DNA from 2 places in the Streptomyces sp. NPDC020958 genome. Region 1 is predicted to be linked to the other one. Evidence: riboswitches for the same ligand, from Rfam matches in the RefSeq annotation. Region 1 holds a riboswitch; the other holds the start of a gene.
What was found. Region 1 has a riboswitch for cyclic di-AMP ahead of ACZ3KP_RS00795 (C40 family peptidase). Riboswitches for the same ligand answer to the same signal wherever they lie in the genome.
Positions count from the first base shown of each region.

Region 2: another riboswitch for cyclic di-AMP. It lies ahead of ACZ3KP_RS10835 (M23 family metallopeptidase); the one in region 1 lies ahead of ACZ3KP_RS00795 (C40 family peptidase).

Region 1 covers NZ_JBVHFU010000001.1:167,496-175,057, reverse strand. Annotated here, with positions in the region: gene ACZ3KP_RS00805 (ATP-dependent Clp protease proteolytic subunit) at 1-594, shown strand, start outside; gene ACZ3KP_RS00800 (hypothetical protein) at 602-910, shown strand; cyclic di-AMP (ydaO/yuaA leader) riboswitch at 1,269-1,453, shown strand; gene ACZ3KP_RS00795 (C40 family peptidase) at 1,457-1,930, shown strand; gene ACZ3KP_RS00790 (ATP-binding protein) at 1,964-2,422, opposite strand; gene ACZ3KP_RS00785 (helix-turn-helix domain-containing protein) at 2,656-3,516, shown strand; gene ACZ3KP_RS00780 (DUF397 domain-containing protein) at 3,526-3,753, shown strand; gene ACZ3KP_RS00775 (8-amino-7-oxononanoate synthase) at 3,813-4,940, opposite strand; gene bioB (biotin synthase BioB) at 5,088-6,293, shown strand; gene ACZ3KP_RS00765 (adenosylmethionine--8-amino-7-oxononanoate transaminase) at 6,286-7,562, shown strand, end outside.
Region 2 covers NZ_JBVHFU010000003.1:118,173-125,734, forward strand. Annotated here, with positions in the region: gene ACZ3KP_RS10825 (M16 family metallopeptidase) at 237-1,631, shown strand; gene ACZ3KP_RS10830 (M16 family metallopeptidase) at 1,628-3,016, shown strand; cyclic di-AMP (ydaO/yuaA leader) riboswitch at 3,208-3,371, shown strand; gene ACZ3KP_RS10835 (M23 family metallopeptidase) at 3,384-4,139, shown strand; gene ACZ3KP_RS10840 (GntR family transcriptional regulator) at 4,332-5,027, shown strand; gene ACZ3KP_RS10845 (HPr family phosphocarrier protein) at 5,289-5,570, opposite strand; gene ACZ3KP_RS10850 (bifunctional acetate--CoA ligase family protein/GNAT family N-acetyltransferase) at 5,747-7,562, shown strand, end outside.

The DNA.
Region 1 (7,562 bases):
GAACGAACGACCGCCGGTCAGCGCACCCTGGACCCGTACTCCAAGCTGCTGGAGGAGCGGATCGTCTTCCTGGGCGCCCCCGTCGACGAGACCTCGGCCAACGACGTGCTGGCGCAGCTCATGTACCTGGAGTACGCGGCTCCGGAGCGGGACATCGCGCTGTACATCAACTCCCCGGGCGGGTCGTTCGGCGCGATGGCCGCGATCTACGACACGCTCCGTTACGTCACCTGCGAGGTGCAGACCGTCTGCCTGGGGCAGGCCGGCGCCTCGGCCGCGGTGCTGCTCGCGGCCGGCACCCCGGGCAAACGGTCGGTGCTGCCCGGCGCCCGCATCGTGCTGCAGCAACCGGCCCTGCCGGAACCGGTGCAGGGCCGGCCGAGCGATCTGTTCATCCAGGCGGCGGAGTGGGAACGGACCCGCGGGATGGTGGAGGAGATGCTCGTCCGGCACACCGGGCGCACCCTCGAGCAGGTCCAGCGGGACCTGGAGCGGGACCTGGTCCTGGACGCGCCGGGGGCGGTGGCGTACGGGCTGGCGGACCGGGTCATGCCCACGCACCGGCCCCCGCTCGGCCGGCCGCACGCGGGGTGAGCCGCCGATGCTGCCACCGGAGCTGCCGCCGCTGCCCGCGCTGACCCGCGCGGAGGGTGAGCTGATCGACCGTTACCTGGACGTGGTCGACCTGCTGGGCCGCATCAACCCGGCGCAGAACGAGGACACCTACCGCGGTCTGCGCGCCGCGCAGGCGCTGGTGCGCGCGGCGTCCGAGCTGCGCGACGCGCTGGCCCTGATGCATCGACGGGGCGAGACGGAGCTGCACGGGGACACGCTGGCACGGGCGTTGCGGGTGCTCGACGGCGAGCGCCGGACCGCTCGCGTCGCACTCCCGCCCGACTGCGTACGGTGACCTCCGCAGGAGTCCGGTCCGATGTGTCGACGCCACGCCCGGGCCGGAGTTGAAACGACCCAAAGGGGTTACCGCCGTTCGGCGGAGTGTGGCGTGGTTTTACCTGACCGAAAAAGCCGCTCGACTCGCCTGCGCCAGGGTGGTCGTGGAGGGCTTCGGCGCAGGTCCGGGGCTACGCAGTGGAGTTGACGGATAATCGAACACAGGGTTGTCCACCCGAACGGGTGGGTGGTGAGTAACCCCACAAATCCCCGGTTCCGTTGGGATTTTCGGACACGAGTGCGTGAAGATCCCTGTCTGACGACAAGCCCCCGCCACCACGGCGGGGCGGTCCGGGCGGACGCCGAGTCCTGCCGCCGCCCGGATGACGTCGACAGCAGTGCATCGGCAGGAGTGGAGGACCCAAGCACGACGGGTCGCCGGAACGGTCACGCCATGACCGGACCGAGCAGCCCTTGGGGTGAAGCCGTGGCAACACGGCCGGGCAACTTCGCCAGCCCGAATCCGACAGGTCATCCTTCACAGGCGGCTGACGAAGGGTTGCGCATGACTGCGCTCAATCGGGTTCCGTCGCTCATGGCCCGGGCCGGTACGGCCTCGGCGCTGACGATCGCCGCCGTGGGCGGCTCGATCGTGATCCCTGGTGTCGCCTCCGACGCCTCGGCCGCCACGCTGGCGACGAAGGCACTGCAGGTCGCTGCCTCGAAAAAGGGCTCACCCTACCGGTGGGGCGCCACCGGACCGAACAGGTTCGACTGCTCCGGGCTCACGCTGTACTCGTTCAAGAAGGCGGGCAAGACCCTGCCGCGGACGGCGGCCCAGCAGTACAACAAGACCCGTCACATCTCGGCCGGCAGCCGCAAGGCCGGGGACCTGGTCTTCTTCCACTCGGGTTCCAGCGTGTACCACGTCGGCATCTACGCCGGGAAGGGAAAGATCTGGCACGCCCCGAAGACCGGGGACGTGGTGAAGCTCCAGAAGATCTGGACGAAGAGCGTCTGGTACGGCCGGGTCAGCTGACCCCGCCGCGCACCGGCCGGCGGGAGCTCAGGGCTACGGCTCCTGCTGGCCGGCCGCGGTGACGGGGTGGGCCGGAACCGTCCAGGGCAGTTCGACGAAGACCGTCTTGCCTCCCTCCCGGGTGGGGCGGACCCGGAGTCTGCCGCCGTACTCGGCGGTGAGCCAGCGGATGATGACCATGCCGCGGCCGTTGTCCTGCTGGACCGCGGCGGGAAGTCTCCTGGGGAAGCGCGGATGACTGTCCGTGACGCCGATGCGCAGGTGCTCGTCACGGTCGAGGACGAGGTCCAGCGTGAAGGTGGGCGACTGCCCGAAGGTGTGCTGCACGGCGTTGGTGGCGAGTTCGGAGACGATGAGGCGGATGGTGTCCGCCGTGTCCGTCTCCGGTGGCAGTCCCCACTCCGCGAGGGTGTCCAGCGCATACGCCCGGGCCGCGGCGACCGAGGCGGGTTCGCTCGGCAGGGTGACGGATGCTTCCAGGTGGTCTGCCATGGCGACGTCGTCCCTTTCCTCGGGACCGGAGTCCGACTTCCTCGGGACCGGAGTCCGGCACGGTGGGGATGGTTCGAGTACGGTCCCGGACTGGTACTTCTCCGCCAGACTGCCATTACGGGGCCGGTCACGGGGAGCGATCCACCAAGATGTGCATATATCTGTCGCTCGAAGCGGTGAACTCTGCGACACCGGACCGTATATGGGCGGCCAGATTGAGTAAGGAGTAGCCCATGCAGAACGGTCCCGCGGTACGCCGCCGGAAACTGGGCGCCGAACTGCGCACGCTGCGCACCGGCGCGGGTCTCACGAGCGGCGAGGCCGCCCGCCTGGTGGGCTGGCACCAGTCGAAAGTGAGCCGGATCGAGACCGGCGCCAGCGGTGTGAAACCGGCCGATGTGCGGTTACTCCTCGACGCCTACGGGGTGGCCGAGGGGCAACTGCGCGAGTTGCTGCTGGTATTGGCGGGGTCGGAGGACACCGCGGGACGACATCACTGGTGGCACGCCTACCGGGGGGTGCTGCCGCCCGCCTACCGGGATTTCATCAGCCTGGAGTCGCAGGCGGGCGCGATGCGCACGCTGGAGACCTCGGTGGTGCCGGGGCTGCTGCAGACCGCCGAGTACGCCCGCGCGGTGACCCGGGTGGCCGCCGACGGGCTCGACGACCAGGCCCTCGACGCCCTGGTGGAGGTGCGTCTGGCCAGGCAGGACGTGCTGCGGGGCGATCCGCCGCTGAAACTGAGCGCGGTCCTGGACGAAGCGGTGCTGCGGCGGGAGGTGGGCGGCCCGGGGGTGATGGCCCGCCAGCTGCGGCGGCTGACGGAGGCGGCCCGGTTGCCGCAGGTGCGGCTCCAGGTGCTGCCGTTCGCGGCGGGGGCGCATATCGGCATCACCGGTCCTTTCGTAATCTTCTCATTTCCGAGCACTTCTGATCTGGACGTGGTTGTTCTCGACCAGTTGACGAGTAGCCTTTACCTCGAACGGAAAGAAGACCTCCAGGCCTACGCGGAGGCCTTCAACACCCTTCAGATCCACGCCCTTTCACCCGAGGACTCGTTGGATTACATCGCCGGGATAGGTGACGGCGCGTAAGGAGGCACCATGACTGCACTGCCTCGGAACGTACCTTCAAGTACGGATCTGCGCGGTGTGCGATGGCTGCGCAGCAGCTACAGCACCGGAGCGAACAACTGCGTGGAGACGGCACGGCCGCACTCCGGCCCACCGGCCGGGCTGCTCGCCGTACGCGACTCCAAGCACCCCGCCGGGCCCGCGCTGCTCTTCTCCCCCGAGAGCTGGGCGGGTTTCGTGGCCACGTTCACCGGCTGATCAGCCGGTAACCGATTCCGTATCCGCATGCGCGCAAGGCCCGGCCGTGTCACGCCGACTCATGGTCGTGTCTCGCCGATCACACGTACAGCGCGTTCGATCTCGGCCCCGGAGAGGTCGGCACGGGCGGTCAGCCTGAGCCGTGAGACGCCGTCCGGCACGGAAGGCGGACGGAAACAGCCCACGGCCAGGCCTGCCGACCGGCAGTCGGCCGCCCACCGCACGGCCTCCTCCGGGGACGGGGCCCGCACGGAGACCACCGCGGCGTCCGGTCGTACCGCCGACAGGCCCGCGGCGGTCAGCCGTGCGTGCAGTTCGGCGGCCACCTCGCGCGCCCGGGCCGCGCGGGCGGGCTCGCGCCGCAGCAGCCTGAGGGCCGCCAGCGCCGCGCCCGCGGCCGCGGGCGCCAGACCGGTGTCGAAGATGAAGGTCCGCGCCGCGTTCACCAGGTGGTCGATCACCCGGGCAGGCCCCAGCACGGCCCCGCCCTGGCTGCCCAGCGACTTGGACAGGGTCACGGTGACCACCACGTCGTCGGCGCCTGCGAGACGGGCCGCGTACGGCGCGCCCCGCCCGCCGTCCCCGATGACCCCGAGTCCGTGGGCGTCGTCCACGAGCAGTCCGGCGCCGCGCTCCCGGCACGCCTCGGCCAGCGCGGCGAGCGGCGCCGCGTCGCCGTCGACCGAGAACACCGTGTCGGAGACGACCAGCGCGGGCCCCTCGCGCGTGCCGAGCGCCTTGCGCACGGCGTCCGGGTCGGCGTGCCCGACGACCTGGGTGGTCCCCCGCGCCAGCCGGCAGCCGTCGATCAGGGAGGCGTGGTTGAGGGCGTCGGAGACGATCAGGGAGCCGTGCGGGCCGAGCGCGGTGACGGCGGCGAGGTTGGCCGCGTAGCCCGAGGAGAAGACCAGGGCCGCCTCGAACCCGCAGAACCCGGCCAGCTCGCGCTCCAGCTCGGTGTGCAGCTCCGTCGTGCCGGTCACCAGCCGGGAGCCGGTGGAGCCACCGCCCCACGTCCGGGCGGCCTCGGCCGCGCCCTCGGCGACCTCGGGATGGTGGGCGAGGCCCAGGTAGTCGTTGCTCGCCAGGTCCAGCAGCGGTGAGTCGGCGGGACGGGGGCGCAGGGTCCGTACGAGTCCGGCGCGGCGGCGGAGTTCCGCCTGTTCGTCGATCCAGCCGAACGCCATGGCCCCTCCGGTGCTTTTGTAGGCAGTGGACAGACCCTAGCGGGACCGTCGGCCGCCCACTGTGTGGCGATACCCACATGTCGATCTGCCAGGGTTGTGCGAACTCTCCTTGGCCCGGAGCAGCCTCTTGGTACAGGATCGGCTCTCATGGACCTGCTGAACACGCTGGTGGACAAGGGGCTTCGGCGCGAGCTGCCGACCCGCGAGGAAGCGCTCGCCGTGCTGGCGACCTCCGACGACGACGTGCTGGACGTGGTGGCCGCGGCGGGCAAGGTGCGCCGGCAGTGGTTCGGCCGGCGCGTGAAACTCAACTACCTGGTCAACCTCAAGTCGGGCCTGTGCCCGGAGGACTGCTCGTACTGCTCGCAGCGCCTCGGCTCCTCGACCGGGATCCTGAAGTACAGCTGGCTCAAACCCGACGAGGCCTCCAAGGCGGCGGCCGCGGGCCTCGCCGGGGGCGCCAAGCGGGTGTGCCTGGTGGCCTCCGGGCGCGGTCCGACCGACCGGGACGTCGACCGGGTCGCCGGCACCATCAAGGCGATCAAGGAGCAGAACGAGGGCGTCGAGGTGTGCGCCTGCCTCGGACTGCTCTCCGACGGCCAGGCGGAGCGGCTGCGCGAGGCGGGCGCGGACGCCTACAACCACAACCTCAACACGTCCGAGGGGACGTACGGGGACATCACGACCACGCACACGTACGCCGACCGGGTGGACACCGTCAACAAGGCGCACGCGGCCGGCCTTTCGGCGTGCTCCGGGCTGATCGCCGGCATGGGCGAGACGGACGAGGACCTGGTCGACGTGGTCTTCTCGCTGCGCGAGCTGGACCCCGACTCGGTGCCGGTCAACTTCCTGATCCCGGTCGAGGGCACTCCGCTGGCCAAGGAGTGGAACCTCACCCCGCAGCGCTGTCTGCGCATCCTGGCGATGGTGCGGTTCGTCTGCCCCGACGTCGAGGTGCGCATCGCGGGCGGCCGTGAGGTGCATCTGCGCACCATGCAGCCGCTCGCCCTGCACCTGGCCAACTCGATCTTCCTCGGCGACTACCTGACCACCGAGGGCCAGGCCGGCCAGGCCGACCTGGAGATGATCGCGGACGCCGGGTTCGTGGTGGAGGGGTCCGAGGAGACGACGCTGCCCCGGCACCGGGCCGAGGCCAGGGACGCGGTCCCCGGGGCGCACGCGGGCGCCGGGTGCGGGGCGGACGCCGGGTGCGGGTCGGGGTGCGGTTCCCACGAGGGTTCCGGTTCCCACGCAGACGTGTGCGGTACCGCCGTCGCCAACGAGCCCCGCACCGACCTGGTCGCCGTCCGCCGCCGGGGGGCCGGAACGGACCTCGCGCCCAATGCCTGACCTGAGCCTGGGCGAGCTGCTGGAACTGGACCGGCGGCACGTCTGGCATCCGTACGGTCCGATGCCCGGCCGGGCCGAACCGCTCGTCGTGGAGTCGGCGAGCGGGGTCCGGCTGCGGCTCGCGGACGGCTCGGGTGAACTGGTCGACGGCATGTCGTCCTGGTGGTCGGCGATCCACGGCTACAACCACCCCGTGCTCAACGAGGCCGCGCGCGACCAGCTCGGCCGGATGAGCCATGTGATGTTCGGCGGGCTCACCCACGAGCCCGCCGTCCGGCTGGCGAAGCTCCTTGTCGACATGTCTCCCGACGGTCTCGAGCACGTCTTCCTGGCGGACTCCGGTTCGGTGTCCGTCGAGGTCGCGATCAAGATGTGCCTCCAGTACTGGCGTTCCCTCGGCCGTCCGGCGAAGCAGCGCCTGCTGACCTGGCGCGGCGGCTACCACGGCGACACCTGGCAGCCGATGTCCGTGTGCGACCCCGAGGGCGGGATGCACGAGCTGTGGTCCGGGGTACTGCCCCGCCAGCTCTTCGCCGACGCGCCCCCGGCGGAGTACGACGAGCGGTACGCCGACCGGCTGCGGTCGATGGTCGAACGGCACGCGCACGAACTGGCCGCGGTGATCGTGGAGCCGGTGGTCCAAGGGGCGGGCGGGATGCGGTTCCACTCCCCCGCCTACCTGCGGGTGCTGCGCGAGGTGTGCGACGCGCACGACGTGCTGCTGGTGTTCGACGAGATCGCGACCGGCTTCGGACGCACGGGGGCGCTGTTCGCGGCGGACCACGCGGCCGTCACGCCGGACGTGATGTGCGTGGGCAAGGCGCTGACCGGCGGCTACCTGACCATGGCGGCCACGCTGTGCACGTCCCGGGTGGCCGAGGGGATCTCGCGGGGCGAGGTGCCGGTACTGGCCCACGGGCCGACGTTCATGGGGAACCCGCTCGCCGCTTCCGTGGCCTGCGCCTCGCTCGGGCTGCTGCTGGGGCAGGACTGGCTCACGGAGGTCAAGCGGATCGAGTCGGGCCTGCGGGAGGGGCTCGCGCCGGCCCAGGACCTGCCCGGGGTCAGGGACGTCCGGGTCCTCGGCGCCATCGGGGTCGTCCAGCTCGACCACGACGTCGACATGAAGGCCGCGACGGCGGCCGCGGTGCGCGCGGGCGTATGGCTGCGCCCCTTCCGCGACCTGGTCTACACGATGCCGCCGTACGTCACCGGTGACGCGGACGTGGCACGGATCGCGCGCGCGGTGTGTGCCGCGGCGCGGGAGGG
Region 2 (7,562 bases), on a different contig from region 1:
GGATCTGACGCGGACCATTGTGGACCGCCCTACTGACAACCCGGGTCAGGACCCGGTCTCCGCGGCCCGCTCCGCCGCCCGGCGGCGTTCGAGAGCGGGTCTGACGCAGGCTACGCGATCCGCTGTGGGCGTACGTCGTGCGGGAACTTCGCCGGGTCCCCGCACGCTTGCATACAGTGGCAGGACCGGCAGAAAAACCGCGGTTCGAGACCGCTTCCGCGAGCGAAGGGACGTACATGCCCATGGGTCACACGACCACGGCCGAGACAGGCTCCGGAGGCCTGACAGCGACCGAGCACCGCTTGGCCAACGGTCTGCGCGTGGTGCTCTCCGAGGACCACCTGACCCCGGTCGCGGCGGTCTGCCTCTGGTACGACGTCGGTTCCCGGCACGAAGTCAAGGGCCGTACCGGCCTGGCTCACCTTTTCGAGCACCTGATGTTCCAGGGCTCCGCCCAGGTGAAGGGCAACGGCCACTTCGAGCTCGTCCAGGGCGCCGGCGGCTCGCTCAACGGCACCACGAGCTTCGAGCGCACCAACTACTTCGAGACCATGCCCGCCCACCAGCTGGAGCTCGCCCTCTGGCTGGAGGCCGACCGCATGGGCTCGCTGCTCGCCGCCCTGGACGACGAGTCGATGGAGAACCAGCGCGACGTCGTGAAGAACGAGCGCCGCCAGCGCTACGACAACGTCCCCTACGGCACGGCGTTCGAGAGGCTCACCGCCCTCGCCTACCCGGAGGGCCACCCCTACCACCACACGCCGATCGGCTCGATGGCGGACCTGGACGCGGCCACCCTGGAGGACGCCCGCGCGTTCTTCCGCACCTACTACGCGCCCAACAACGCCGTCCTGTCGGTCGTCGGCGACATCGACCCGCAGCAGACGCTCGCCTGGATCGAGAAGTACTTCGGTTCCATCCCGTCGCACGACGGCAAGCCCACCCCGCGCGACGGCGCGCTGCCCGAGACCATGGGCGAGCAGCTGCGCGAGGTCGTCGTCGAGGAGGTACCCGCGCGGGCGCTGATGGCCGCCTACCGGCTCCCCGAGGACGGCACGCGCGCGGCCGACGCGGCCGACCTGGCCCTCACCGTCCTCGGCGGCGGTGAGTCCTCCCGCCTCTACAACCGCCTGGTGCGACGCGACCGCACGGCCGTCGCGGCCGGCTTCGGCCTGCTGCGGCTCGCCGGCGCGCCGTCCCTGGGCTGGCTGGACGTGAAGACCTCCGGTGACGTGGAGGTGCCGGTCATCGAGGCCGCCATCGACGAGGAGCTCGCCCGGTTCGCCGAGGAGGGCCCCACGCCGGAGGAGATGGAGCGCGCCCAGGCCCAGTTGGAGCGCGAGTGGCTGGACCGGCTCGGCACGGTGGCCGGCCGCGCCGACGAACTGTGCCGGTTCGCCGTCCTGTTCGGCGACCCGCAGCTCGCCCTGACCGCCGTCCAGCGCGTCCTCCAGATCACCCCCGAGGAGGTCCAGGAGGTCGCCAAGGCCCGGCTGCGCCCCGACAACCGCGCGGTGCTCGTCTACGAGCCCAAGTCCCCGGAGGCGGTCGAGGACGCCGACGTGCCCGAGGACCCCGAGGCCGAAGCCACGGTCGAAGCCGGCGACAACGATGAGGAGACGGCCAAGTGACCGAGCTCGCCAGCATGGACTTCCATCCCCAGCCGCAGCCGGGCGAGGCCAGGCCCTGGGCCTTCCCCGCCCCCGACCGCACCACCCTCGACAACGGCCTGACCGTGCTCCGCTGCCACCGCCCCGGCCAGCAGGTCGTCGCCGTGGAGGTGCTCCTGGACGCGCCCCTGGACGCCGAACCGGCCGGCCTGGACGGCGTCGCCACGATCATGGCGCGGGCCTTCTCCGAGGGCACCGACCGGCACTCCGCCGAGGACTTCGCCGCCGAGCTGGAGCGGGCCGGGGCGACCCTCGACGCGCACGCCGACCACCCCGGCGTCCGCATCAGCCTGGAGGTCCCGGCCTCCCGCCTCGCCAAGGGCCTCGGACTGCTCTCCGACGCCCTCAGGGCGCCCGCCTTCGCCGACAGCGAGGTCGAGCGGCTGGTCCGCAACCGCCTCGACGAGATCCCGCACGAGCTGGCCAACCCCAGCCGCCGGGCCGCCAAGCAGCTCTACAAGGAGCTGTTCCCGGCGACCGCGCGGATGTCCCGCCCGCGCCAGGGCACCGAGGACACCGTCGAGAAGATCGACGCCGCCGCCGTACGGGCGTTCTACGACCGTCACGTGCGCCCCGCCACCGCCACCGCGGTCGTCGTCGGCGACCTGACCGGCATCGACCTGGACGCGCTGCTCGGCGACACCCTGGGCGCCTGGACCGGCTCCACCGCAGAGCCCCGGCCGGTGCCGCCGGTGACCGCCGACGACACCGGGCGGGTGGTCATCGTGGACCGCCCCGGCGCCGTCCAGACGCAGCTGCTCATCGGCCGCGTCGGCCCCGACCGGCACGACCGGGTCTGGCCCGCCCAGGTGCTCGGCACCTACTGCCTGGGCGGCACCCTGACCTCCCGTCTGGACCGCGTGCTGCGCGAGGAGAAGGGCTACACGTACGGCGTCCGCTCCTTCGGGCAGGTGCTGCGCTCCGCCCCCGACGGCACCGGTGCCGCCATGCTGGCCATCAGCGGCTCCGTGGACACCCCGAACACCGGCCCCGCCCTCGACGACCTGTGGAAGGTGCTGCGCACCCTCGCCGCCGAGGGCCTCACCGACGCCGAGCGCGACGTCGCCGTGCAGAACCTCGTCGGTGTGGCGCCGCTCAAGTACGAGACGGCGGCGGCCGTCGCCGGCACCCTCGCCGACCAGGTCGAGCAGCACCTGCCCGACGACTTCCAGGCCACGCTCTACCGGCAACTGGCCGCCACCGGCACCGTGGAGGCCACCGCGGCGGTCGTGAACGCCTTCCCGGTGGACCGCCTGGTGACCGTCCTCGTCGGCGACGCGGCGCAGATCAGGGAGCCCGTCGAGGCCCTCGGTATCGGCGAAGTGACCGTCGTCGCGGCGGAGTAGCTCCACGCGCGCGTGCGGAGCCCTGGCGGCCGTCGGCCACCAGGGCTCTCGTATGTCCGAATTGGGGCGGAGGTTGCCTGTCTGCCCTGTGGGATGCGCTACAAAAGCCGCGATCGGTTTGAGTCTTGAAAGAACGCCGCCGTAGGTTCCTTCGGGCTGTCCGTCAGGCACCGAGCCGCGCCCGCGGCACCGGACAGCCATCGCCGAGTCCCCGTACGGCGCGAGCCAGGGGAGCCGGGGACCCACGCAGTCCCTGGGGTGAATCGGGCGCCCGCGCGTGTCGCGAGGGGGTCCGTAGGAGACCTTCCTGCTCCGAACCCGTCAGCTAACCCGGTAGGCGAGAGGGAAGGAAAGGACCAGCCTCTACATGGCGTTCATGTGCGCCTCCGGGAAGCACCGCCGTCCCGGCCGCGTGACGCGCACCACCGCGCAGGCCGTCGGCATCGCGGCCCTCACCACCACCGGCGTCATCGGCACCGTCTCCGCCGCCCCGGCGCTCGCCGCCGAGAACTCCGTCGAGCAGACCGGTCTCACCCCGGTCATCACGGTCAGCGACTCGGTCGCCGAGCACGTCGACGCCCAGGCCGCCGCGCAGCAGGCCGAAGCGGAGCGCAAGGCGGCCGAGCAGGCCGCGCGCGAGCGGGCCGCGGCGCGGGCCGAGAAGGAGCGCGAGGCCAAGGCACGGGCCGCGCGGGAGGCCGAGCGCAAGCGCCTCAACGCCTTCGTCGCGCCGATCAGCGACTCGTACGTCTCCACCGGCTACAAGACCGGCGGCTCCCTGTGGTCCTCCGGCTCCCACACCGGCATCGACTTCCACGCCGCCGCCGGCACCGTCGTGCACGCGGTCGGCACCGGCACGGTCGTCTCCACCGGCTGGGGCGGGGCGTACGGCAACCAGGTCGTCATCAAGATGGCCGACGGCATGTACACCCAGTACGGCCACCTGTCGTCCATCGGCGTCTCGGTGGGGCAGCAGGTGACCCCGGGCCAGCAGATCGGCCTGTCCGGGTCCACCGGCAACACCACCGGTCCCCACCTCCACTTCGAGGCCCGCACGACCCCGGAGTACGGCTCCGACGTCGACCCGGTCGCCTACCTCCGCAAACACGGAGTGAACGTCTGACGTCAGCCTTTTCCGGCGACATCCTGCGAAGCCCCGGCGGCCGGCCGGGGCTTTCGCCGTTTTCGCGCCCCCGCTGTCCAAAAAATACTCATGGATTCCGGCCCTCCGTCGGAAATTCCCGCGCATTGCAATAGAGTCACGGAACCGGCGTCACTCGGCGGCGTTTCACGGGGATTAAGGCGGAGGTCGGACATGCGTATTCCGGCGCACTCGGTATGCACGGCGATCCGGGACGACATCGTCGCGGGTGTCCACGAGCGCGGCAGCCGGCTCACCGAGGAACTCCTGGCCCGCCGCTACGGCGTCTCGCGCGTCCCGGTCCGCGAGGCGCTGCGCACTCTGGAGGCCGAGGGCTTCGTCGTGACCCGCCGGCACGCGGGCGCGTGCGTGGCCGAACCGACCGAGCAGGAGGCCGCCGACCTGCTGGAGATGCGCCTGCTCCTGGAGCCGCTCGGCGCCCTGCGGGCCGCCCAGCGCCGCACCGAGGCCCACCTGAAGGTGCTGCGCGGGCTGGTCAGGCTGGGTCAGGAGCGGGCCAGGACGGGCAACAGCGACGACCTGCGCTCGCTGGGCGGCTGGTTCCACGAGACGCTCGCCCAGGCATCCGCCAGCCACGCCCTGACGTCGACGCTCACCCAGCTGCGGCACAAGATCGCCTGGATGTACACGGTGGAGGCGCCCGTCAGCCCGGTGGAGTCCTGGGCCGAGCACGGCGCGATCGTGGACGCGGTGGCGCGCGGGGACGGGGAGCGCGCCCGGGCGGTGACGGCGCTGCACACCGAGCGCTCCACGGCCTTCCACCGGCTCCGGTTTCCCGGTGCCACCGAACGGGCGAACGGTGTGAGGACTTCGCAACATCCCGTAAACATGTCGGGCGTGCGGCATTAACACGGGCGCCGTATACAAAGAGGTGTTATTCGCGGGGGCGGTTTTTTCGCTGCCCGTATCCAGGCGTGTCCATATCCAGGTGCGCCCGTATCGGGCGTGCCCCTTTTTGCGCGTGCCGCTGCCGAGTGCGCCCTATTGCGGTGCGCACTTATTCAAGCGTGCCGCTGATTGCGGCCGGGTGCCTTTCGTGCGTGAAAAGAGCGGGGCCGCGCCGACCCCCGGAGGGGTGGCGCGGCCCCGGTCGTGCGGGCGCTGTGGCGCTCAGACGGTCTCGGGGAGTTCCTCGAGGCCCTCGGCGACCAGCTTGGCCAGCCGGTCGAGGGCGGCGTCCGCACCCTCGGCGTCGGAGGCGAGGACGATCTCCTCGCCGCCCTGGGCGCCCAGACCCAGGACCGCCAGCATGGAGGCCGCGTTGACGGGGTTGCCCCCGGCCTTGGCGATCGTCACCGGGACGCCTGCGGCCGTGGCGGCTCGGACGAAGATGGAAGCGGGGCGGGCGTGGAGGCCCTCGGCCCAGCCGACGTTGACGCGGCGCTCAGCCATGTGATGCTGCCCTTCGGTGTTCAGGGTTGTCTAGACCAGTTTTCCATATCGTGAAGCATCCCCGGAGCGGACGTGGGTCCCTCCGGGTGTGTCACCGGACCGCGGCCTCGGTCCGGCTTCCGTCCTCCACAGACTGCCTCGCGCCGTTGTCGGACGCGAGCCGTACTCTGGGGCCCATGCAGACCCCGGCGGACCGGCAGGACCGGCACGAGTACCCCGCCCACTGGGAGGCGGACGTGGTGCTGCGCGACGGTGGTACCGCGCGCATCCGGCCCATCACCGTCGATGACGCCGACCGCCTGGTCAGCTTCTACGAGCAGGTCTCGGACGAGTCGAAGTACTACCGCTTCTTCGCGCCCTATCCCAGACTCTCCGCCAAGGACGTCCACCGCTTCACTCACCACGACTTTGTGGACAGGGTGGGACTCGCGGCCACCATCGGCGGCGAGTTCATCGCAACCGTACGCTACGACCGCATCGGCGCCGACGGCACGCCCGCCTCCGCCCCCGCCGACGAGGCCGAGGTCGCCTTCCTCGTCCAGGACGCCCACCAGGGCCGCGGAGTCGCCTCCGCCCTCCTGGAGCACATCGCCGCCGTCGCGCGCGAGCGCGGGATCCGCCGGTTCGCCGCCGAGGTGCTGCCCGCCAACAGCAGGATGATCAAGGTGTTCACGGACGCCGGCTACACCCAGAGGCGCAGCTTCGAGGACGGCGTAGTCCGCCTGGAGTTCGGCCTGGAGCCCACGGACCGCTCGGTCGCCGTCCAACAGGCCCGCGAGCAGCGCGCCGAGGCCCGTTCGGTACGACGGCTGCTGGCGCCCGGCTCCGTGGCCGTGATCGGCGTCGGCCGCGCGCCCGGCGGGGTGGGCCGCAGCGTTCTCGGCAACCTCAGGGACGCCGGTTTCACCGGTCGTCTGCACGCCGTGAACCTGGCCTTCCCCGAGGACCTCAAGGAGGTCGACGGGGTGCCCGCGCACCGCTCCGTACGGGACATCGCAGGACCGGTGGACCTCGCGGTGGTCGCCGTACCCGCCGACCACGTCCCCGACGTCGTCACCGCGTGCGGGGAGCACGGCGTCCAGGGCCTCGTGGTCCTCGCCTCCGGCTATGCGGAGAGCGGTCCCGACGGCCGTGAACGCCAGCGCGAACTGGTCCGCCGCGCGCGCACGTACGGCATGCGGATCATCGGGCCGAACGCCTTCGGGGTCATGAACACGGCGGACGACGTCCGGCTGAACGCGTCCCTCGCGCCCGAGATGCCGCGCCCCGGCCGCATCGGGCTGTTCGCCCAGTCCGGCGCCATCGGCATCGCCCTGCTGTCCCGGCTGCACCGGCGGGGCGGGGGAGTCACCGGGACCACCGGCGTGTCCACCTTCGTCTCGGCGGGCAACCGCGCGGACGTCTCCGGCAACGACGTGCTCCAGTACTGGTACGACGACCCCGAGACCGACGTCGTCCTCATGTACCTGGAGTCGATCGGCAACCCCCGCAAGTTCACCCGGCTCGCACGGCGCACGGCGGCCGTCAAGCCGCTGGTCGTGGTGCAGAGCGCGGGATCGGCACCGCAGGGGCACGCGGTACGGGCGACGCGGCTGCCGTACGCCACGGTCTCCGCGCTGCTGCGGCAGGCCGGGGTGATCCGCGTCGACACGATCACCGAACTCGTCGACGCGGGTCTGCTGCTCGCACGGCAGCCGTTGCCGTCCGGACCCCGGGTCGCCATCCTCGGGAACTCCGAGTCGCTGGGGCTGCTGACGTACGACCGGTGTCTCGCGGAGGGGCTGCGCCCGGCCAGGCCGCTGGACCTGACGACCGGGGCGACCGCGGCCGACTTCCACCGGGCGCTGGCCCGGGCGCTGGCGGACGAGTCCTGCGACGCGGTGGTCGTGACGGCGATACCGGCGATCGGGGAGGGACCGGTGGGGGACGCCGAGCTGGCCCAGGCGCTGCGGTCGGCCGCCGAGTCGGTGCCCGGGAAGCCCGTGCTGGTGG